DNA from 3 places in the Petroclostridium xylanilyticum genome. Region 3 is predicted to be linked to each of the others. Evidence: riboswitches for the same ligand, from Rfam matches in the RefSeq annotation. Region 3 holds a riboswitch; each other region holds the start of a gene.
The links. A riboswitch is a leader RNA that binds a small molecule or an ion and turns the genes downstream of it on or off. The one in region 3 is predicted to bind S-adenosylmethionine.
Positions count from the first base shown of each region.

Region 1 (7,953 bases), on a different contig from region 3:
TTGGATAAACTTCCCGGAATCGGGACTGCTACTGCAAAGAAAATTATTGATTTTAGAAATCAAAATAACGGATTTAAGACCATTGAAGATATAATGAATGTACCGGGTATAGGAGAGAAAAAATTCGAACAAATCAAAGATTTAATTGAAGTGCGTTGAGGAGGGACTATTTTGAAGATTTTAATTGTTGATGATGAAAAATTATTGGTAAAAGGGATTAAATTTAACTTTGAGCAAGATGGCTACCAGGTAGAAGTAGCTTACGATGGTGAAGAAGCTATTAAGCTTGCAAAAGATAAAAGTATAGATATTATTATACTGGATTTAATGTTGCCTAAGGTTGACGGACTTACAGTATGCCAGAAGATCCGGGAGTTTTCCAATGTTCCTATCATCATGCTGACTGCGAAGAATGAAGACATTGATAAAATTCTTGGATTGGAATATGGTGCTGATGATTATCTTACCAAACCCTTTAATATTTTAGAATTGAAGGCAAGGGTAAAAGCAATTTTAAGAAGGGTGACATCATCCGGGCATGAACCACGCAAGGGTAATTTATCCAAAGGGGATATTGAACTGGATTACAATTCGAGAAAGGTAAAAATAAAAGGCAGGGAAATTGAATTGACTGCGAAGGAGTTTGACCTGATTGACCTTTTTGCTTCTAATCCGGGAAGAGTCTACAGCAGGGAGAACCTGCTGGATATCATCTGGGGTTATGATTATCCGGGTGATATAAGGACTGTGGATGTTCATGTTAGGCGGTTAAGAGAGAAAATCGAGCCCAACCCGGCTGAACCTGATTATATATTAACAAAATGGGGAGTTGGTTATTATTTTAAAGAAATCCAGTAACCGGTTCTTCAGTATCAGGTGGAGGGTGGTTATAACCTATTTTCTTATTATTCTGTTGACATTATTTTTAATAGATATTTATATACAGGATTCTTTAGAAGAATACTCTTTTAATCAAAGAGGTGTAGAATTGCTTACCAGGGCAAATGTAGTTGCAAATATCACCTCACAGTATATCGAATACAGCGACGAATTGATTAAGCAGACCATCAAGCAATTAGAAATTGATAAAAATATCCGGGTTATCGTAACGGATAAAGAAGCCAAAGTTTTATTTGATACGGCTGAAGCAAACAACCTGAAAGGCAAGGTGCTTTTAAAAGAGGAAGTGGTAAAGGCACTGAAAGGCAATGATGTGCAAACTCATTTTGAAGAAGAAACCGGATGGGTCATTAATGCAGCAGTACCAATTGTTAAGGAAAAAGAAACGAGAGGTGTAGTGTATCTATCTACCTCTGCACAAAATATTGTTGACTTTTTAAAAGATTTCAGAAAAAAACTATACGGCATTACCTTAGTTGTAAGTTTGCTCATCGGGTTATTAAGTTTTTTTCTTGCAGGAGTTATAACGGGTCCTGTAGAAGAATTGACTGCTGCAATCAGGGATATGTCTGATGGAAAGCTAAATCGAAAGGTTGAAATAAGAGGAAATGATGAAATTGCTCAATTGGGAACAGCTTTTAATAAAATGATCGAACGTTTAAATCAGGTGGAAGAAAAAAGGCACCAATTTGTATCCGATGCCTCCCATGAACTTAAAACACCCCTGAGTTCGATTAAAGTGTTAGCAGAGTCCCTTATGCATATGCAGCAATTGGAGATGCCGATTATAAAAGAGTTTTTGAGCGATATCAATAACGAGATCAACCGTTTATCAAGAATTATTGATAAACTCCTTATGCTTACCAGGATGGATATCTTTGAAAATGAATTGGAAATGAAAAATGTCAACATGAAGGCGCTTTTGCAGGGAATAGTAAAAAGCTTATCTCCTTTGGCCGGGAAAAAGGGTATAGAATTAAGATTAAAAGCTAATGAAGATATTTTTGTACTGGTTGATGAAGATAAAATATGGGAGGCAATTTTTAATATTGTTGACAACAGTATTAAGTATACTCCGGAAGGAGGAAATGTAACAATAGACATTGATAAGTCTGAATACAGCGTTACTATCATTGTAGAAGATAATGGGATTGGCATTTCCGGTACTGAAATAAACAAAATCTTTGACAGGTTTTATAGAGTTGATAAGGCAAGAGCGAGGGAAACCGGCGGTACAGGGCTGGGGCTTTCAATCGCATTGGACGCTGTAAAGCTTCATGGAGGAGATATACAGGTAGAAAGCGAAGAAGGAAAGGGAAGTAGGTTTAAGATTACTATTCCTTATCGTGAAACTTAATATTTTCGTAACAATTAGTAATGTTTTTGTAAACTTTATCATATATACTTATTCAAGCTATAGTATGATTTTTTGGAGGTTTTTGTATGAAAAAAATATTTCTGGTCTCAGTATTACTTTTAATTATTGCTTTTATGTGGGGTTGCAGTATGGGTAGAGGTGATATAAAAAAATCAGCGGACATGCTTCAGGCAAAACCACAAAATAAACAAAAAATAAACTTGTATTTTACCGATAAGGAAAATAGTAAAATATTATCCGAGACCAGAGAAGTTGTTGTGGAAGATACAAAGAAATTGCCTAAAATCGCCATACAGGAATTACTAAAAGGGCCTGTAAGTTTAGAAATGAAAAAAGCCATTCCGGAAGGGACTAAGTTACTGGATATTAAGCAAGAGGGTACTTTAGTCACAGTTAATTTTTCGAAGGAATATTATAAATCGGGTGATATTGGCGAGATCGTTGCACGCTTTTCACTGGTGAATACATTATCTGATTTACCTAATATACAGAAGGTATTGATTTTAGTAGAAGGAAAAGAACTTATTGGTCCCAGCGGCAAACCTTTTGGACCTTTAGGTAAAGATGACGTAGTGTTTGAAGCCGCTCCTTCAGAAAAAGACAAAACTACATTGACGTTATACTTTGCCGGAAATGGCTGGGAGAATCTCGTACCTGAGAAGAGAGTAGTAGTGGTTAAAGATAACGAGCCTGTGGAGAAATATGTAATAGAAGAGCTTATTAAGGGGCCTAAGGATAAAAATCTTTTTGCTACGGTACCCGCACAAACGAAACTGCTTTCCATAGAAACAAAAGAGGGTATATGTTTTGTAAATTTGTCCAATGAGTTTAGGACAGAACACCCCGGGGGATCCGCAGGTGAAATTATGACGATTTATTCTATTGTTAATTCACTTACCGAGCTTGAACATATTAATAAAGTACAATTTTTAATAGAAGGACAAAAGATTGAAACCTTTAAAGGGCATATGGCATTAAAAGAGCCTGTTGAAAGAGATCCTGAAATTATCAAAAAGTAATTTTTATTGACAAATGTTAAAGTCAATGTTAAAATCATATTAATTTAATAAAGGTTAAATCTTATCAAGAGTGGCGGAGGGACTGGCCCAGTGAAGCCCGGCAACCGGCGTAAATCGCAGTGGTGCTAAATCCAGCAGGTTTTTACCTGAGAGATAAGAGGAATTAATAGAGAAAAATAATAAGCCTCCTGTCTCACAGGAGGTTTTAATTTTTGTTTTTTAAGGAGGCAGTAATATATGAGAAAAAGAAATCTAGGTTTTGATACGTTGCAAGTACATGCAGGGCAGGTGCCCGATTCTGCTACCGGCTCGAGGGCCGTACCCATCTATCAGACGACTGCATATATGTTTAGAGATTCTGAGCATGCTGCAAATCTTTTTGCATTAAAAGAAAACGGACACATATACACCAGATTTTCCAATCCAACGCAGGAAGTATTTGAAGCAAGAGTTGCAGCTTTAGAAGGTGGTGTTGGCGCCCTGGCAGTAGCTTCCGGCCATGCTGCTGTTGTATTGGCTATCCTTAATATAGCAGGAGCAGGAGATGAAATAGTTTCCGCAAGCACATTATATGGTGGTACCTTCAACTTATTTACGCACTCTTTTCCGAAACTGGGGATCAATGTGAAACTTGTGAATCCTGATGACCCGGAGAACTTTCGTAATGCTACTACAGAAAAAACCAAGGCCTATTTTGTTGAAACGATAGGAAACCCGACCATTAATGTTGCCGACCTGGAAGCAATAGCTAATATTGCTCATGAGAATGGAGTACCACTCATCGTTGACAGTACTTTTACAACTCCATATTTGTGCAGACCGTTTGACTTTGGTGCTGATATAGTGATACATTCTGCTACCAAATTCATAGGCGGGCACGGTACTTCTATGGGAGGAATTATTGTAGACAGCGGGAAGTTTAACTGGGATAACGGAAAGTTCCCTGGATTATCTGAACCCGACCCCAGCTATCACGGTGTCAATTACGTAAAAGATATTGGTGCGGCTGCTTTTATTATCAAGGCCCGCGTTCAACTATTAAGAGATTATGGGCCGGCGGTTTCTCCGTTTAACTCTTTTCTATTCCTTCAAGGTTTGGAGACGCTTTCACTTAGAATGCAAAAGCACTGTTCCAATGCACTGGCGATAGCACGGTATTTGGAGAACCATCCAAAAGTAGGCTGGGTCAATTATCCCGGTTTGGAAACCAACAAATACTACCATCTGGCACAAAAGTATCTGCCGAAGGGACAGGGAGCAATATTTACTTTTGGTCTTGAAGGCGGGGTCGAGGCAGGAAAAAAATTTATCGATAGCCTGGAAATTTTTTCACATCTTGCCAATGTCGGAGATGCAAAATCCCTGGTGATTCATCCTGCAAGTACCACGCATTCCCAGCTTTCAGAAGAAGGGTTAAAAGCTGCAGGGGTCAGTCCGGATATGGTAAGGTTATCTATTGGAATAGAAGATGCAGAGGATTTAATATTCGATTTGGAACAGGCAATTGACAAAGCGACTAAATAATTTCAGGCATGAGGGGGAAACTAGTAGTGAGTAATACTGCAAGCAGCTATAAACAGTTTTATACCTTTGCAGAAAATGAAGATTTTATTTTAGAATGTGGTAAAAAGTTTGGCCCTATTACTGTTGCCTATGAGATATTTGGTGAGATGAATCAGGATAAAACGAATGTTGTATTAATAACTCATGCATTAACAGGGGATTCCCATGTTACACGGCATGACCCTTACGATCCTAAAGAGGGGTGGTGGGAAAAATTTGTTGGAAAAGGTTTGATGTTTGATACCTCCAAATATTGCTTTATTTGTTCCAATGTGTTAGGGGGATGCCAGGGTACTACCGGTCCGTCTTCTGTAAATCCTAAAACAGGAAAAAGGTATGGGATGGATTTCCCTATTATTACTATAAAAGATATGGTGAATGTTCAAAAAAGGTTACTGGACTACCTGGGAGTCAGTCATCTGGTATCAGTAGTGGGCGGTTCTGTGGGGGGAATGCAGGCACTGGAATGGGCAGTACAGTACCCTGAAATGGTAGGCAGTATTATTGTTATGGCAGCACCAAAGAGCCTGAACCCACAAGCTATTGCATTTAATGAGGTACAGAGAAAAGCAATCACCCTTGACCCTTACTGGAATAATGGAGATTACTATGACAACAAGAATCAGCCCGAATCAGGGCTTTCCCTGGCCAGAATGGTTGGTATGATTACATACCAGAGTGACGAATCTATGTTAAAAAAGTTTGGAAGAAGAGCCAGAGAAGGAAATAATCTCTTCGAAAGCTTTAATAACGAATTTGAAGTAGAGAGCTATCTCCACTACCAGGGAAAAAAACTGGTACAAAGATTTGATGCCAACAGCTACCTTTATCTTACCAGGGCAATGGATTTATTTGAATTGGGGAGAGACTTTGGCGGCATAGACAATGCTTTAAAGGCCTTTAAGGGAAAAGCATTGGTAATAGGAATAAGTTCTGATATTCTTTTCCCTGTATGTCAACAGAAGGAGCTTGTGCAGGATATGAAGAGGAATAATATTGATGTGGAGTATAAAGAAATAAAGTCACCCTTTGGTCATGATGGATTTTTAATTGAATCAGGGAAAATGGAGCCCATTATTAGAAATTTCTTTGCTAAATTATGACATATTTGAGGTATGAAATTTAAAATATCAAAACGAAATCTAACAATAGAATTAGTGGACAGTGGAAAGTGAGCAGTATAAACATTTTCAGTGGATTATACTCTCCACTCCTCTAGAATTAAACTTGAATCAAGCAACGAAGAAGGAATACACCTATATAACAAAGAACGTGCATATAAATATAAATAGGGCAAGCCCACAGGTTTGCCCTCATATAAAAGCATATTAGCGTTTTTGCCCTGTATTATATTGATCTATGTATTTAAGCACATTTCTTACATAATTTTGAGTCTCGGTATAAGGTGGAATGCCACCATATTTGATTACACTATTAGGTCCTGCATTGTAAGCAGCTAATGCTAATTTTATGTCACCATTAAATTGATCTAGTTTCTCTCTTAGGTATTTAGTTCCACCATGAATATTTTCGGATACATTCCAAGGATTTTTTATACCGAGTACTTTAGCGGTACCGGGCATTAATTGCATTAATCCTTGAGCCCCCTTTGGCGAGAGAGCGTTTGCGTCAAATCCAGACTCAGCTGCTATAACAGCTTTAATGACATTAGGGTGTATATTATACTTTTGTCCTGCTTCATATACAGCCTTTTCAATAGAAGACATGAGCTGAGATTTATCTGCTGGTTGATTATCCAAAGCAGTATCATTTTTGCCCATCGCAGTATCAAGCATTTCCTGAAATGGCACAGGACTTTCTTTTACAGGAATTTTAAGCGGAGTCCGAGCTTGTATACTATCTAATTTTTCTTTAAATATATCACTAACCCTTATATTCATCATATCACCCGGTAAGTTTTATAAGTTAAATATATTATATTCCATATAAGAGGTAAAATCAATTAAAAAAATACGCAATGATAGCATAGTTAAAAAATTATTCCATATCAACTATGGAAAAATCACTGAAACTGAATTCACCAGTATTGATGCTTCTTCTACGTTTTGGTTTTTTTAAAAAAAAGTTATAACTATATTTTTTGCATGCGTAACTCCCGGAGACAACACCATGTATTGGACATAATATATCATTCGTAAGGGGTATGCGTCTCCCACGTTTGCAATTACAACACATAGGTATTTGATCTTTAGCTTTCATTGAAATCCCCTCTTCTTTGGTATGGTTTACTTAATTATTATAACATAAGAGTTCAAAAAATGGAAGTATTTAGGAATAAAATCTTTATTTTATTTAGCAATTTTATATGGATGTTTTTATTTTTCTGGTATAATTATTGTAGAAATAGTTCATGGTTTACAGTTAATAATTCATAGTGATATACTATGCTTCTACAAACTACCAACCACGAACTACGAACTATAAAAAAGTTGGTGATAGATATGATATTTTCTAAAAGAATGGAAGGACTTGCGTCTGCTATATTTGCCCACTTGGATAATAAAAAGAATGAATTATTATCCCAGGGTAGAGAAGTGATTAATTTTAGTATTGGGACTCCTGATATTCCGCCCGCACCTCATATTATTAAAACGATGCAGGAAGCGGTAGGGGACCCGGGGAATTACATATATGCGGTTAAGGACAAACCTGAATTGATAGAAACGGTTATTGAATGGTATGGTAGAAGATTTGGTGTACAGTTACAACCGGATGAAATAACATCCCTTATGGGGTCGCAGGAAGGTTTGGGGCATATAGCACTAACTTTAGCTGACCCGGGAGACGTTGTAATGGTTCCTGATCCTGGCTATCCTATTTTTAGCGTAGGTCCTTCCATTGCATGTGCAAAGCTGCATAAAATGCCGTTATTAAGAGAGAATGACTTTCTTATTGATGTAGATGCAATAGATAGTACTACGGCCCACAATGCTAAGATGATGATCGTTTCTTATCCTAATAACCCGGTTACTGCTGTTGCACCACCGGAGTTTTATGAAAAGCTGGTATGGTTTGCAAAAAAATATGATATTGTAGTGGTTCATGATAATGCCTATTGTGAACTTACTTTTG
Region 1 covers NZ_NPML01000011.1:131,653-139,605, reverse strand. The annotation lists gene CIB29_RS06390 (helix-hairpin-helix domain-containing protein) at 1-159, shown strand, start outside; gene CIB29_RS06385 (response regulator transcription factor) at 172-858, shown strand; gene CIB29_RS06380 (sensor histidine kinase) at 884-2,257, shown strand; gene CIB29_RS06375 (GerMN domain-containing protein) at 2,344-3,297, shown strand; SAM riboswitch class I at 3,356-3,457, shown strand; gene CIB29_RS06370 (homocysteine synthase) at 3,535-4,821, shown strand; gene metX (homoserine O-acetyltransferase MetX) at 4,848-5,963, shown strand; gene CIB29_RS06360 (lytic transglycosylase domain-containing protein) at 6,189-6,764, opposite strand; gene CIB29_RS06350 (aminotransferase class I/II-fold pyridoxal phosphate-dependent enzyme) at 7,323-7,953, shown strand, end outside.
Region 1: linked by a shared signal. The riboswitch ahead of CIB29_RS06370 (homocysteine synthase) and the one ahead of CIB29_RS13030 (trans-sulfuration enzyme family protein) in region 3 are both predicted to bind S-adenosylmethionine.

Region 2 (7,953 bases), on a different contig from region 3:
CTATTATTATAGGTAAGTACATACTTTACCCCGGCTTTTACCCGCTCCACATCATTAAGTTCTATTCCCATACTTAATGCAATCTTGTCAGCAGTCTTGAATCCAATCCCGTATATTTCTTCTGATAATATATAGGGGTTCTTTTTGATTTGGTCTATTGCATCGTTACCAAATTTTTTATATACTTTTACCGCATAATTCGGGGTAACCCCATACTGCTGCAAAAACATTACAACCTTGCGGACTTCCCTCTGTTCCCAAAAGCTCTGGCCTATCTCAGCCGCCCTTTTTACACTGATTCCCTTTATCTCCGCCAGACGCTCTGGTTCATTCTCAATAATTTCCAATGTTTTTTCTCCGAACTTGTCCACAATTTTCTGGGCAGTAGCTTCACGAATTCCTTTAATAACCCCGGAAGCCAGATATTTCTGGATCATTGCAACGGTGCACGGCAGCACCCTCTCGTAATATTCTACCTTGAACTGTTCACCATAGTCATGGTGGGTAACCCAGTTTCCTACCAGCTTGACAGTTTCTCCTACACTAAGATAGGGCATATATCCTACAGCAGTGACCAGTTCCTTATTATAGTTAATGTCACACACGGTAAAACCGTTGCCTTCATTTACAAAAACTATCTCTTCTACCGTTGCTTCAATCGTTTCCAATCCTTAGTCCCGTTATAAGAAACTTATAAAAAGTTATAAATTTTATAGCTTTTATGTTCTTTTCCTTATTCCTAGAGTCCGCTTTCGGAATCCTACTTGCGTTTGGTATGACTCTCCAAAGGCTTAAATTCCGATGTAACGACACCGTACATACCAACATAATTCGTTAAGTGAATTATGCTGATTTTCCATATTTCATTAGATTTATAGCTGCATTTATATCTCTGTCATGCATTATTCCACATTCAGGACACACCCATTTTCTTGTTGATAAAGACATCTTATCTAAAATATATCCACATTCACTACATGTCTTGCTTGATGGATAATACCTGTCTGCTACTATAAACCTAATATGATTCCATTTACATTTATATTCCATTATTCTACGAAACTCGCTAAACATTTGTTCTTGTACGGATTTTGCTAATTTATGGTTTTTAACCATACCTTTAATATTTAAATTTTCCATACACACAAACTCTGGCTTGGCTTTCACCAGTTTAGCAGTTTCTTGATGTAAATAATTTGTACGAATGTCTTTTATTTTTTTATGGACTTTACGAATAAGGCACTCCAACTTAATAATGTTTTTAGTTTTCTTATAACGGTTTACACCTCCTTCTTTTTGTTTTTCATATTTTCTTGATAATTTACGTTGGAGTCTTTTTAATTTTTTATTTAATCTTCTTATTTCTTGACTCTTATTAATATTAGGTATTTTTCTACCATCATTAATTACTGCTAAATCTTTAACTCCTAAGTCAATGCCTATTCCATCTGAATACTTTTGGTTGTTGGTAGGTTTATAATCAATACTTACGGTTATAAACCAATTAAAACCATCAAATTTTATTCTTGGATTATAAAATTTTTCCGCTGTTTGTAATTCGATTCTATTTTCAGATAGTTTAATCCATCCTATCTTTTCAAGTTTTACTTTATCACCTTTAAATTTTAAATGTCCTAAATCTTCTCTGTGATAAAACCCTTGTTGTACATCTTTTTTGCTTTTAAATTTTGGATGTCCTTCTAAATCATAAACTGTCAATTGTCTACCTTGTCTTAATGCTTTTTTCTTAGTTTTTTCAGAATAATGTTTATTTTCTATTCTGAAAAAGTTTTTATAAGCTATGCATAAATCCTTTATTGCTTGTTTTGGTATTTGTGCTGAAACTTCATTTAACCAATTATATTCAGGATTTTTCTTTAGTTGTGTTAGTTCCTTTCTTAACTCTTCATCGTTTATAAACTTGCCACCGTTTTTAAAATTTTCTAATTGCTTAGATAAAGCCCAATTATAAGCCCATCGTGCTACATCTGCACATTTCTTTAATAAAGTCTTTTGTTTATTGTTAGGTAATAATTGTACTCTAATTGTCTTTATCATCTTCGGTCAACTCCTCAATCATTTTACGTGCTTTGTTTGCTCTTTTACCTTGAAGTTTACAAGAAAATACAGTTATTATTTGCACTAAATCTTCAACAAGTTCTTGTTGTTCAGTTTTTTCTGTACTATCTATTACTTCAATTTCACATCCATACAGATTAGATATATATTCCACCAATTCAAAACCAAATCTTAACAATCTATCTTTTTTAATATTTAATACTTGTTTTAATTGGTCATGCGAATAATATCTATATCCATTAGCACCTGTATGATGTGGAATAAGTAATCCTTTTTTGTCCCAGTTTCTTAATGTTTGAGGAGTTTTTCCAACTAATTTAGAAAACTCATGTATAGTATAATACTTCACATTAACCACCTCTAATTGTATTAGACTATACTAAATTATAAATGTCAACATTAATTTATGACTTTTTATAACTTTTTATTAACTGTTGTCAATCCCTATAAAACAGGCTTATTTGTTTTAAGTATACATCATTTGAAGGCTGGAGTGAAGGAGTTTTTATATAAATATGAAAATAGTGGGGAGTGAGGAGTAAAACCGAAACCACAAAAAAAGTCCGTTTTAGCAGGAAGAAGGGATGCGACTTGGGGACGGTTCGTCTGTCGAATGCGCTTTTCATGCGACTGAGGAACCGTCCCCATGTCGAAGCCCTGAGCAATCAAGCATATTTTCATCATTATTTGTGCCGTTTACTTTATTAATGTATTATTTTCTGTAGTATTTTCATATACCCTTCACTATCAGTAACCTGAATGAAATCATATTCTCCACAGAGTTTATTCAGTATTTTCAACGTATCGTCGGTTGAACCCATGTCGACTACTAAAATATTGGGTACGGTCCCCCCGTGATGATTATTCAAGCTCCGCCATACAATCGACCGGATGATCCCCTCTATTGTGTCTTGCTGATTTTTAACGGTAACAATTATGTATATATCATCTTTTTTATACTGTATGCCAGTTAAAGTATTATAGATATTAAATCCCATCTGGATTGCACCGTACACAGCAAAGAAACAAACCAGGGATTGAATAAGAATGTCCAGCATGTTGCATCACCCCACTACTACTATATGCGGATGCTGTTGTTTTGGTGAAACCTTGTTTTTTGTACTTTATTTGCAGTATGGGCGTTTGTAAAAAAATAAACAAAAACCTATCATTGGAGTTATCAAAAAAATTCCAATGATAGGCTTAGTTATGTTTCTGAAATTACATGGAACGCACCAAGTATTTTACATATCTCAATTCTATTAAAGGCTTGCTTCCTTCTTAAGTATTTCCGCCTTATCTGTTCTCTCCCATGGAAGATCTACGTCTGTTCTTCCGAAGTGTCCGTAAGCAGCGGTTTGTTTGTATATTGGTCTTCTCAGGTCAAGAGTCTTGATAATGCCGGCAGGTCTCAGGTCAAAATGCTTAACAATGAGCTCTTGGATCTTTTCTTCCGGAATCTTTGCAGTTCCGAAGGTTTCTACCAATACTGAAACAGGCTTTGCTACACCGATAGCATATGCAAGCTGTACTTCACATTTTCTTGCCAATCCGGCAGCTACAACGTTCTTTGCAACATATCTTGCAGCATAGGCAGCAGATCTGTCAACTTTTGTAGGATCTTTTCCTGAGAAAGCGCCGCCTCCGTGACGAGCATATCCACCATAAGTATCTACGATAATCTTTCTTCCTGTTAAGCCTGCATCTCCCTGTGGTCCTCCTACAACAAACCTTCCGGTTGGGTTGATAAAATATTTGGTCTGCGCATCCAATAACTCTGCAGGAACAGAAGGCTTAACTACATGCTCCATGATATCCTTTTCAATTGTATCATGATCCACTTCAGGACTGTGTTGGGTGGATACGACAATTGTATCTATTCTAACAGGTCTGTCATCTTCATATTCAACAGTTACCTGAGTCTTTCCATCCGGACGGAGATATTCAAGAGTACCATTCTTTCTTACTTCAGCCAGTTTTCTTGCCATTCTATGTGCAAGTGCAATAGGCATAGGCATTAATTCAGGGGTTTCATCACAAGCGAAGCCAAACATCATTCCCTGATCTCCTGCACCTATCGCAGCTATCTCTTCTTCACTCATTTCACCTTTTTTAGCTTCCAACGCTCTATCAACCCCCATAGCAATGTCAGGGGATTGCTCGTCTATTGCAGTCAAAACAGCACACGTATCACAGTCAAAGCCATATTTTGCTCTATCATAACCTATTCCACGAATTGTTTCTCTTACGATTTTGGGGATATCTACATAACAGCTGGTGGTAATTTCTCCTGCTACCAATACCAGCCCGGTAGTAACAGATGTTTCGCAGGCTACTCTTGCCATTGGGTCCTTTTCAAATATTGCGTCCAAAACAGCATCAGAAATTTGATCGCAGATTTTATCTGGATGTCCCTCAGTAACAGATTCTGATGTAAATAACTTTCTCGACATATAACGTTCTCTCCTTTTATAAAAATATTAAACCCCTCTTGCTGACAGTAAGAGGGGGTAATTAACCACACTTTCTCCTCATCTCTCAGAACATTTATTCTGAAGGAATTGGCACCTTCGCTGACGCAGGTTGCCGGGTTTCACAGGGCCCTGTCCCTCCACCTCTCTTGATAAGGAAACAATTATTATTAATTTAATTCGAGTATAATATAGCATATATCGACAAAATAGTCAACCATTAAAATATATGATAGCTTATACTCATTACCAAAATACCGGCAGCAATTACCCCTAAGGATATAGCCGGTATCGCATATTTCATTCTCATATCCAGCATCGCTGCTATCATAGCCCCCGTCCATGCCCCGGTACCCGGAAAAGGAATTGCAACAAATATAAACAATCCAAAAGCACTATACTTCATTACCGTTTCAGCTTTCTTCATGGTTCTCTGCTCAATCCGTTGTATTATTCCTTGAAAGTATTTGGTTTTCCTTAAAAATGAGAACAGCGGCCGCATATATATAATAATAAATGGTATTGGTATTAGATTTCCCAACACACTTAATATATATACTACTTTCCAGTCCATATTCATCGCCATACCTACCGGAATGGCTCCTCGCAATTCCAATACAGGCACTGCAGCTATTGCGAGAACTGTTAACTCATTACGTAATTGTCCAAAGATTTCAGAAATAAACTCCATGTACTGTACCTCTTTATAAAATGATAAAAATATTTTTACTATATAAGTATTACTAAGTACTTTACATTGTCTATTTTAGTTCACAGTTCACGGTTCACGGTATTTTCTTGGCTAATTTCTGTGAACTGAGAACTGTGAACCGTGAACAAAATAACAATAATGTAACATACTTAGTGTTATTTATATATTAAACTGTGTAATGATTTCCGCCTATTTTCCCTCACTATTTTAATATATACGCAAATAAAAAGCAAATGTTTATTTAAACTCACGTATTTAAACTCTCATGCCTTCCGGTAATAATATAAATTACCCATTCCCCCAGGTTTGTTGCATGGTCAGCGATTTTTTCTATATATTTGACTATAAATATAAAGGTGGTAGCCTGATTGATATTCTGAGGGTTTTTTCTCATAAGTTCCTGCAAATCGTTAATAATGGACTCAAAATAATTATCTACGGTACTATCCTTGGAACAAACATCCTCTGCCATTTTTATATCATTATTGATGTATGCATCTATAGCGCTCCTAACCATATCACGGGCTACGGATGCCATTTTAGGAATATTTACCAACGGTTTTATATATTCTTCATCTGCAATCTTTAGTATAAGTTCGCTAATATCTGCAGAATGGTCAGCAATTCTCTCCAGGTCAGTGATCATTTTCAATATGGATGTAATCAGTCTTAAATCCTTTGCCAGGGGCTGCTGGGTAGCTATCAACCTGATGCACTTTTTTTCTATGGCTCTTTCCATCTCATCTATTTCGTCATCCTGTTGTATTACCTTTTGTGCCAGTTCTTTATCTTTTTGTTTTAAAGCAAGAATAGCTTCTTCAATAGACTTCTCTACCAAACTTGCCATACGTACAACATCATAGTGCAAATCCCGCAAACTTTCATCAAATCCATGCCTTGTACTCATGCCTTTCCCCCCTTATGCTAAATTTGTTAAATAACTATATCGCAATAGGCAATCTAATTATGAACTCTGTTCCTTTTCCAACTTCACTTTTCACCTGAATATCTCCATTATATAAGTTTACAATATGTTTCACAATCGAAAGACCTAATCCCGTCCCCCCTTGGTTTCTGGAACGCCCTTTGTCTACCCTGTAAAATCTTTCAAACAGTCGTGGAATATGTTCGTTCGCAATTCCTATACCGTTATCACAAACATGAAACTCTATATTTTTGTTGAATCTTTTACATACAATCTGCACTTCGCCACCGGGGTTGTTGTATTTGATTCCATTATCCACAAGGTTAATCAACATTTGTTTTAACCGGTCCCTATTGACATGTACCTGTGAGATGGAGGGTTCCATATCATAATATACCTGTACATTTTTCTTCTCTGCATTCTGCGAAACAATATCAATGACTTCTTTTATAATATCCTCTAAATTGTAATCATCTATGCGTACATCCTGTTTCATTGTTTCTATCTCTGAAAGTTCAAGAATATCCTCAATAAGCACGGTAAGTCTTTCTGCTTCTATGTCAATAATATCAAGAAAGCGCTCTGCAACTTCCTCATCATGTATGGCTCCACTCTTTAAAGTATCAATAAATCCTTTAATAGAAGTGAGAGGAGTTTTTAATTCATGAGTAACGTTAGATACAAATTCACTTCGGATCTGTTCCAATTTTCGGATGTTAGTTACATCCTGTATGATAAAGAGCGTCCCTATAACACTATTTTTTTCTGCTTTGGTTTCTATGGGTGAACGGTAAATCTTATAATATTTATCATCATATTGAATATCAAGAACCTGCTGTTTCTCAGGCGTTAAAACATCACTGTATTCCTTTAGAAATTGATTGAAAGCATGGTTGCGGACTACCAGAAGGATATTTTCTCCTATAATCTTTTTATTTTTAATATTAAACATCTTTATAGCAGTATTGTTTATTAAAATGATGCGATTATCGTTATCTAACGCAATTAATCCACCGATCATGCTGTTAATGATGGTTTCCATTTCAACATTTTTCTGCCATAGTTCCGTAATGGTCTTATCCAGTTCATTCTTCATGTGCATAAAGGAATGCGCAAGTTCACCAATTTCATTGTTGACATCAATGTTTATACTTCCCTTAAAATTTCCCTTTGCAATACTTCTAACAAAGTTTGTTAACTGCTTTACAGGTTTGGTGAATTTATTGGTGAATTGTATTCCCAAAAGACCTGCAATAACAAATGCAACAAAAATTCCCAGGGCAATATAGGAAACCATTTTTTCCCTTATATTGTTGATATCCTCAATAGGAATGGACAACCTAAGCACGATAGGTTCAGGCTCTCCCTCTACTCTTATAGCCACATATTTCAGATAATTTCCTATAGAAGTACTATAGCGGGTACTCTCACCAATGCCATATTCAAAAGCCTCTATAATTTCCGGACGATTTGCATGGTTTTCAAGAGTTGTATAATCTGTAGATGAGTCCCCCAAGACTTCCCCCTGTTTATTAATAAAAGTTACCCGGATTTTTGTTGTTGCTCCATAATCCACAGCAAGCTCATTTAATTTATCTGTATTGCGAGTTCCATTTATCAACTGGACTTCTTTTTTTATCAAATGCCCTACAACCAACAGCTTATTTTCTACTTCGGAGACATAATGTTTTTGGGCTACTTGATAGGAAAATACCCCGGTGATTAGCGTGCCAAGCAATACTATTAGGATATAATTAATCATGATC
Region 2 covers NZ_NPML01000013.1:292,930-300,882, forward strand. The annotation lists gene recD2 (SF1B family DNA helicase RecD2) at 1-668, opposite strand, end outside; gene CIB29_RS09165 (RNA-guided endonuclease InsQ/TnpB family protein) at 844-2,058, opposite strand; gene CIB29_RS09170 (MerR family DNA-binding transcriptional regulator) at 2,042-2,428, opposite strand; gene CIB29_RS09175 (glycosyltransferase) at 2,784-3,137, opposite strand; gene metK (methionine adenosyltransferase) at 3,342-4,532, opposite strand; SAM riboswitch class I at 4,608-4,709, opposite strand; gene CIB29_RS09185 (COG2426 family protein) at 4,771-5,241, opposite strand; gene phoU (phosphate signaling complex protein PhoU) at 5,510-6,169, opposite strand; gene pnpS (two-component system histidine kinase PnpS) at 6,204-7,953, opposite strand, start outside.
Region 2: linked by a shared signal. The riboswitch ahead of metK (methionine adenosyltransferase) and the one ahead of CIB29_RS13030 (trans-sulfuration enzyme family protein) in region 3 are both predicted to bind S-adenosylmethionine.

Region 3 (7,953 bases):
ATAATATTCACCTGTTTACAATGAAATTTCTTTCTTGACCTTCTTATATAATGGCAATGTCTATAGCTATTATACTTAAATTTAGCAATTTCAATGGTATGCTTAAAAAGCTCAAGATAAGGTATTATTTATATTGATATTATATCCCAACATTTATATATAATCTTGGGTTTTGTTGCTTTAAATATTGCAAATATTGCGCACATATTCTACGGACTTCCGTGTTAATTCCAATAATGGTTTGCAGTGTGTCTCGATGACTATATTACCTGCATAGCCATCGGTTTTTAAATCGTTCATCTGCCCCTTCCAATCAATATCTCCGTGGCCTACCGGCACAAACACATTTCCCGTGTCAGTTTTTTTGACATCCTTTACATGAACATTATCTATATACTTTTTAGATGTTCCGAAATTCAGATATAGCAAATAGAAAGCGAATAGGCTAAAAATAATTTTACCCCAAAAAAGACGGTAGAATGCGTGTTTGAGTAATACCACAAAAAACACTATTTGTACGGTAAAGCGATTCAATCTCTATCTGGAAGAGAAAATAAAGAAGCAGATGGGCGTCGTGATCTGGATACAGACTGGGGCAAAAAAACATATAGAGGCGTTCGTGAAGATGGAACTGCCTGAGAAAAGGTTGTTAAATGGTTCTGATATAAATTGCATCTTATTGTAGATACAGATTACGAGCTACCAATTGTTTTTGAATTAAAACTACATCATAAAATGTAAAAACAAGCAATGATATCTATAATTTGATAGCTATTTTGTAAAATTTCTGGGAGATACACCTATAATTTTTTTAAATACCTTATAAAAATTGGAGTAATCGGAGAAGCCAACGGAATGACACGCTTCAGTGGCTGGTATTCCGGCAAGCAAAAGTTCCTTTGCTTTCATAATCCGTTTGTAAGTGATGTATTCAATTACTGTAAAGCCTGTGTTTTTCTTAAAAAGATGGCACAGGTAATATTTATTAACAAAGAACTTATGTTCCAATGTATCAAGTGTAATTTTTTCATCCAGATGATTATTAATAAAATCCAATATGGCACTTATTTTCTTATCATATCCGAAAGAGCTTGTGACCACATTTTTCTTTTGATCAAATATTTTATTCAGTGCTACCAACATCTGGACAAAAACAGTTTTAATCATTACATGACGTTCGGCTGATTCTTCCGTGGCACATTTTTCAATTTGGTTAAAATATTTGTTTATACCAAATTGCAGCACATCTTCCGATTCGATTCTGTTATATTGTCCCAGCCTTCTTTTTTCAAAATAATATAACAGATTATATTCTTTACTTTGGAATAAAGAAACATATTCCGGTTTAAAATGTATAACCATTCTTTCGTAGGGGCGGGTTGAATTAAATACGGGTCTGTGAAGCTCACGGTTGTTGATAATGAGGATGTCATTGCGTTTAATATTGTATGCCTGTCCCTCAATGTAGTAGGTAACATCTCCCGAAATAAAATAATACAGCTCGTATAAATCATGGATATGCACGGGAAAATCACCCGGGGGTTGTGCAACTGAATGGACAAAATTAAAATTATTTTCATTGGTCTTGTATCTGCAAAATGTTTTTTCCATAATAACTCCCATATCACCGTAAAAGTAAAGAATCGATATATATATTATACAGGAATAATTGAGAGTTTTAAAGTCGGAGATTACGTATACACACGGCAAATTCATGAACTCATTTCCTGCTAAAACCTTTTCACAAGTTTTTTTAAAAAATGCTATTACAGCATTAATCATATAAGACAGGCAAATTTTTATTGATGTGTCCCCTGGTATTATAATGAACAGGTACGTGACACGCCCAGGGTCTTGACTGATACAGCTTAAAAAAGGCAATACTCTACTAACCAGGTGTTCCTTATTGGAGACACCCAGTAAGGTAAAAGTATTCATTTTAAGCCTCTTCGGTCTCATCCAAAATTTATTCTTAATATATATTCTAAATATTCTTCATCAAGTAATGCATGTACTTTTCTTATCCTTAGGCTTTTTTCGGATGTCTTTTTTCATCTTTTCTTACCATATTTAATGCAAGTCTTTTAAGCATTGCAAGATTTTCAGGAGCTTTTCTTCCCACTCGTTAAATCCGTAAACCACTGCAACTACTGCTATAAATAATATATCAACCAGTTTATGCCAGACTTTTCCTTCCTGTCTTGGATCAAATATTATCATAAAATGTTTAAAAAAACTCCCTTAAATAGCCGTGACTTTTTTAAATTCATCTTCTATAATACCTCATTCATACTTCCGATACGATAACCTTCCAAATCCAGGCACACATAAGTAAAACCTAAGCTTTTTAACTTTTCAGCTACTTTACGCATTAATGCTCTATCCAGAAACCTGTCAAACTCCTGTTCACCTATTTCGATTCTGGCAGTCTCTCCATGGTGGCGTACGCGCAGCTGTCTAAAACCCAGGTCCATGAGGTATTGTTCCGCTTTTTCAACCATTGATAATTTTTCTCTGGTAATCTTGTGTCCATAAGGAAACCTTGATGAAAGACAGGCAAAGGCAGGCTTATCCCAGGTCGGCAGCCCAAGTTGTTTCGACAGTATTCGAATATCTTCTTTTGTCAACTTAGCGTATTTTAGGGGACTTACTACCTGTAATTCCCTCGCTGCCTGCATACCAGGCCTGTAGTCATTCAGGTCATCATAATTGGAGCCATCGGCAACATATTGTATTCCTTTTTCTTTAGCTACTTCCCCAACCTTCCGAAACAGTTCTTTTTTACAGTAATAACATCTATTTGTAGGATTGTTTGAAAACCCTTCAATATCCAATTCTTCAGAAATGATAACAATATGTTGTGCACCAATATCCTTAATATATTCTACTGCTTCATTAAACTCCCTCTCAGGATAGGTAGAAGAACGGGCAGTAACAGCAATCGCTTTCTCCCCTAAAACATCATGAGCAACTTTTATTAAAAAGGTACTATCAACACCTCCGGAGTATGCTACTGCAACGCTTCCCAGGCTTTTTATATAATTTTTTAAATCGTTGAATTTTTGTTCTAACATATTAACAATCTCCTTATCCTTATAAATATTTATATAATACAATTAAATTCGTATTTTCATACCAGTATTGCACCTTTTTCTATATCTTCCATCAAATCCTCAACTTCTTCCAATCCTGCTGATAACCGGATCAATGTATCTGTAATTCCCAATCTCCTACGCTCTTCTTCTGGCATAGAAGCATGGGACATCTTCACAGGGTATGACATGATAGACTCTACTCCACCGAGGCTAACTGCGACTGACCATATTTTTACATTTTTCATGATACTCTTTGCAACTTTTTCTGTGACAGTTTTAAAAGAAAGCACTGCACCTGCTCCGGTTGCCTGTGCCGCATGAACAGCGTATCCATTATGACTTTCAAGCCCTGGATAAAAGACCTCTTCCACCCATGGTTGATTTTTTAACCACCGGGCAATTTTATCAGCTGATTGCTGCTGTATCTCCATCCTTGCTCTCAGAGTTTTGATTCCTCTATGCAGAAGCCAGCAATCCTGGGGTCCTAATACTGCACCATACCCGTTTTGAACAAAATATATTTTTTTTGCAAGATCTTCCCGTTTGGTAACTACCAGTCCCCCGATTACATCACTATGACCTCCAATGAACTTGGTTGCGCTGTGAATGGAAATATCAATGCCTAAATCCAGAGGCCGCTGGAAATAGGGAGACATAAAGGTATTATCAATGATGGTTATAAGGTTATGCCTCCTTGCAATATCTACAGCTGCCCCTAAATCCGTAATTTTTAAAAGAGGATTGGACGGAGATTCCAGATAGAGAGCACGGGTATTGTTTCTAACAGCTTTCTCTATGGCATTTACATCTGTTGCATCTATAAAGGTTACTTCAATGCCAAATTCACAGAAAAATCGTGTGAGAATCCGGTATGTTCCACCATAAAGGTCCTCTGCTGCTATGATATGATCCCCCGGCCGAAATATAGCCAGCACTGATGAAACTGCTGCCATTCCCGATGCAAAGGCATATCCATAGGTTCCCCCTTCCAATGCTGCTATAGTACGCTCCAATGCTTCCCTGGTAGGATTGCCGGAACGTGCATAATCATATTTGCCAGGTCTATCGATATCTTCTTGATGAAATGTGGAAACCTGGTAGATAGGGATACTGAGGGCTCCTGTATTCGGATCTGTTTCATTACCGTTATGCAAAATCTTGGTCCCATATCTCATGCTCTCCCTCCTTCCATAGCTTGTTCCAGGTCTTTTAGCAAATCATCAGCATTTTCTATACCCACAGATAATCTTAACAAATCGTCGGTCACACCAATACGGTTTCTCACTTCTTCTGGGATATCCCCGTGGGTTTGCTTGGCAGGATATGTTATTAAGCTTTCCACCCCGCCGAGACTTTCTGCAAAAGATATAATCCTAACCCTGTTGATAATTCGTTCGATAAATTCTTTACGCTTTACTTTAAACGAGATCATCGCCCCATATCCTTTGGCCTGTTCGCTTATAATATTATGACCCGGGTGTCCTGGCAAACCAGGATAATAGACCTCTTTAACCTCTGGTCTCTCTTTGAGCCATTTTGCTATTTTAAAAGCATTATCCTGCTGCCGGTCCATTCGGACAGCTAATGTTTTAATGCCTCTAATCATTAGCCAACTGTCCTGAGGTCCTAAAACTCCTCCTGTAGAGTTTTGAATAAATTTAATTTTTTCACATAATTCTTGAGTAGCTCCTACGACAATACCTCCTAAAACATCATTATGGCCGCCTAGATACTTAGTAGCACTATGCACAACAATATCTGCACCTAACTTAATAGGCTGCTGTAGATAGGGAGTCATGAAGGTGTTGTCTACAATGGTTAATATCCCTCTGCTTTTTGCTACCGAAGCAACCTCCCGGATGTTGGTGATTTTCATTAATGGATTGGTAGGACTTTCAATAAATATAGCTTTTGTAACTTCCGGCTGGATGGCTGCTATCACTTCTTCGACGTTAGACGTATCCACATAGCTGGCTGTAATTCCATATCTACAGAATATTTTGTCTAAAACCCTATAAGTTCCACCATATAAATCATCAGATACAATTAAATGATCCCCTTTAGAAAAAATCATTAATACTGCTGTAACAGCGGCCATACCAGAAGCAAAAGCATAGCCTCCACACCCTCCTTCCAACTCCGCTGCCAAATCCTCCAATACCTTCCGGGTTGGATTAGATGTTCGGCTGTAATCATATCCGGTTGATACACCCAGAGCTATATGCCGAAAGGTTGCACTGTGATAGATTGGAACACTAATGGAGCCTTTCTCAGAATCTGCACCAATACCTGCCTGGGCAACAATCGTTTCAATGTTCATCATTGCATTCTCCTTCTTTTTAAAACTTAAAAAAACCCCTATTCTGCAGTTGAGAATAGGAGTTGTAATCTCATCTTCCAGAATATCTCTGACGGACTTGGCACCAATACATTAATGCTGGTTGCCGGGCTTCAAAGGGCCGTTCCCTCCACCGCTCTTGATAAGAATGTTATTCAATTGTTCGATGCCTTAACTTTTATATAATGTTAACATTTGATGTCAAATTTAAGTATTCTGATAATTTATATAATTCTTATATGTTTAGTAAGATATTACTATAAGATTGATGTTTTGTCAATAGTATATAAAAAGCTTGAAATGTTTTCCTAAAAGATGTAAAAATAGCCTGACACTTCTCCATTGAAACGTGCAGGCTATTATTTAATGAAGTTTCTCTTATATTTTATTTTGCAAACTCACTAAAATATAAGCAATTCCTCCTGCTATCAATGCACCGTTAAAGCCAAATTCCATAGATAATATAATGGACAGCACAGAACCAACTACCGACATTACCCCGTTAATACCCCACATAACCGGAATGATATCGCTTCTTCCGCTTTCACTTAACAGTTTAAGTCCTCTCGGGAAAGGCATGCCCATAAAGAATCCCTGGATCATCACGATGATGGATGAAATAAGAATTCTATTGACCAGGCTCCAGTCGGAAGTATTTTTAAATACACCTCCCAATATACCAATTAATATCATATTGATTATAACAATTAATACAGGAGGCATATATACATTTTTAATAGTTCTATTAAACAACTTACTGCTGCTCATAAAGGCACCCAACCCGCAGCCTATCAGCAATGCTGCAAGTACATAGGTAAATGCCAGCACGGGATGACCGAGGTACAGTATAAATTTCTGTATGAGAGGAATTTCTATCAGCATGAACCCGGCACCCAGGCCGCTAAAATACAACGCAGGCCTTGAAGCGCCATGTTGGGCAACATAAGGAATAAATAAAACCATACCCCCTACTATCACAGCAGAAAGTATAAAGAGTAATATAGGCGAAATTCCTTTGGTAAAGTTATAAAAATACGGGCTGTCGTCTGTTGCAGGCGTTACGTTATAACTAAAACCTGTCAGGTATTCTGCCATGGAAATATGCTCTTCTTTTATATGACCAAGAGGACCCTGCTCATAGATGTGGGGTGTAAACAAAGGGATATTTCCATTTTCCACTGCTTTCTGTGCCAGTTCTTTACTCTGCTCTTGTGTAAAAGGCGTATTTTTGATAATCACCATGGGATTGTGAATGTGCTCCCCGCCATGCTGGCTCTGGGGCATATTTTTCTTAAAGATTGCCATATATTTAGGTGCATCTTTAACCGGTATACCCTTATTCTTTAATGCTAGTATGGCAGTTGCTACTATTTTCCCCAGGTCTTCCTGGTCATGGGTTAAAAACGCTAGTTTACCGTCCTCTTTAAGATGGTCAAGGTAGTCCTGCATTGCCTCAACAGTATATATATAGTTTTCAGAAAGCGCATAGCCGGCACCCTGAGAAGTACTGGTCATTACCAGCGATAGAAATATGACATCGTACTTATCTTTTGTCTTTCTTATATAGTTCCGTCCATCCTCACCGTATACCCGTACTTCAGGTCTGTCGTAAATATTCCCGTTATAATCTTTAAAATGTCTTACTGCGTCTATGCTGGAAGTATTAATTTCGACAGCGGTGATATCCTTACTTCCACCGGCAAGTGCATATAGTACGTCTCTTCCTCCTCCAGGCCCGATAATTAGCGTACTGTCATTTTTTCCAAACGAAAAAGGCATATATTCGGTATCTTTCTTATACTTATTAAGGCTTTCAGTATTTCCATCAAATCTGTACATAGGCGCATTCGCAGCACCATCGATTGTTACCAGCATCTGGTCAGGGTCTTCCTCAACCTTTATAACGTCAGTTCTTGAAAAGGCATTCCATTTGGTATAGACAATCTTACCTTTTTCTCCCGCTTTTTCAATTTTTCCCAGTGTTTTTGTAACATTTGTTGTGAACCCATTGAAATTCTGCTCAATGAAATTCACATATTGACCCGGTATTAAAAGACCTGCTAAAAATATCACGGGTAAAATATAGTTAACTGCACTTTTTCTTTTTAAAAAGATTGCGAACAGTAATGCTGCTAAAGAAGCAATTACACAAATCAGAATAACTGATCTATACATCCCCAGATAATTTAGTGATAGCAGTACAATGATGCTTCCCAATCCTGATCCCAGCAGGTCAGCAAAATACAGTCTATTACTTATTCCGGAAAGTTCTCTGAAAAGTACAGAAAAATAATATCCACCCAATATAAAAGGTATAGTCCCTAATACGGCATACACCAATAAACCGTTAATATAAGGTAGAATATAGACTATTCCCAGTACCGATATATAGGAGATTGAAAGTACTACCAATGCTTTATATAAGGATTGAATAGGAGGTACATCAGCATCCGGTACTGCTTTTCTTTTTGGTTCGGCTTTATTTGCCCTTCTTTTTTCCTGCTGCCTATAAGCAATAAT
Region 3 covers NZ_NPML01000019.1:150,869-158,821, forward strand. The annotation lists gene CIB29_RS12995 (Gfo/Idh/MocA family protein) at 1-2, opposite strand, end outside; gene CIB29_RS18950 (sugar phosphate isomerase/epimerase family protein) at 181-429, opposite strand; gene CIB29_RS13010 (AraC family transcriptional regulator) at 772-1,611, opposite strand; gene CIB29_RS13015 (transposase family protein) at 2,071-2,220, opposite strand; gene larE (ATP-dependent sacrificial sulfur transferase LarE) at 2,274-3,074, opposite strand; gene CIB29_RS13025 (trans-sulfuration enzyme family protein) at 3,131-4,270, opposite strand; gene CIB29_RS13030 (trans-sulfuration enzyme family protein) at 4,267-5,415, opposite strand; SAM riboswitch class I at 5,483-5,582, opposite strand; gene CIB29_RS13035 (spermine/spermidine synthase domain-containing protein) at 5,812-7,953, opposite strand, start outside.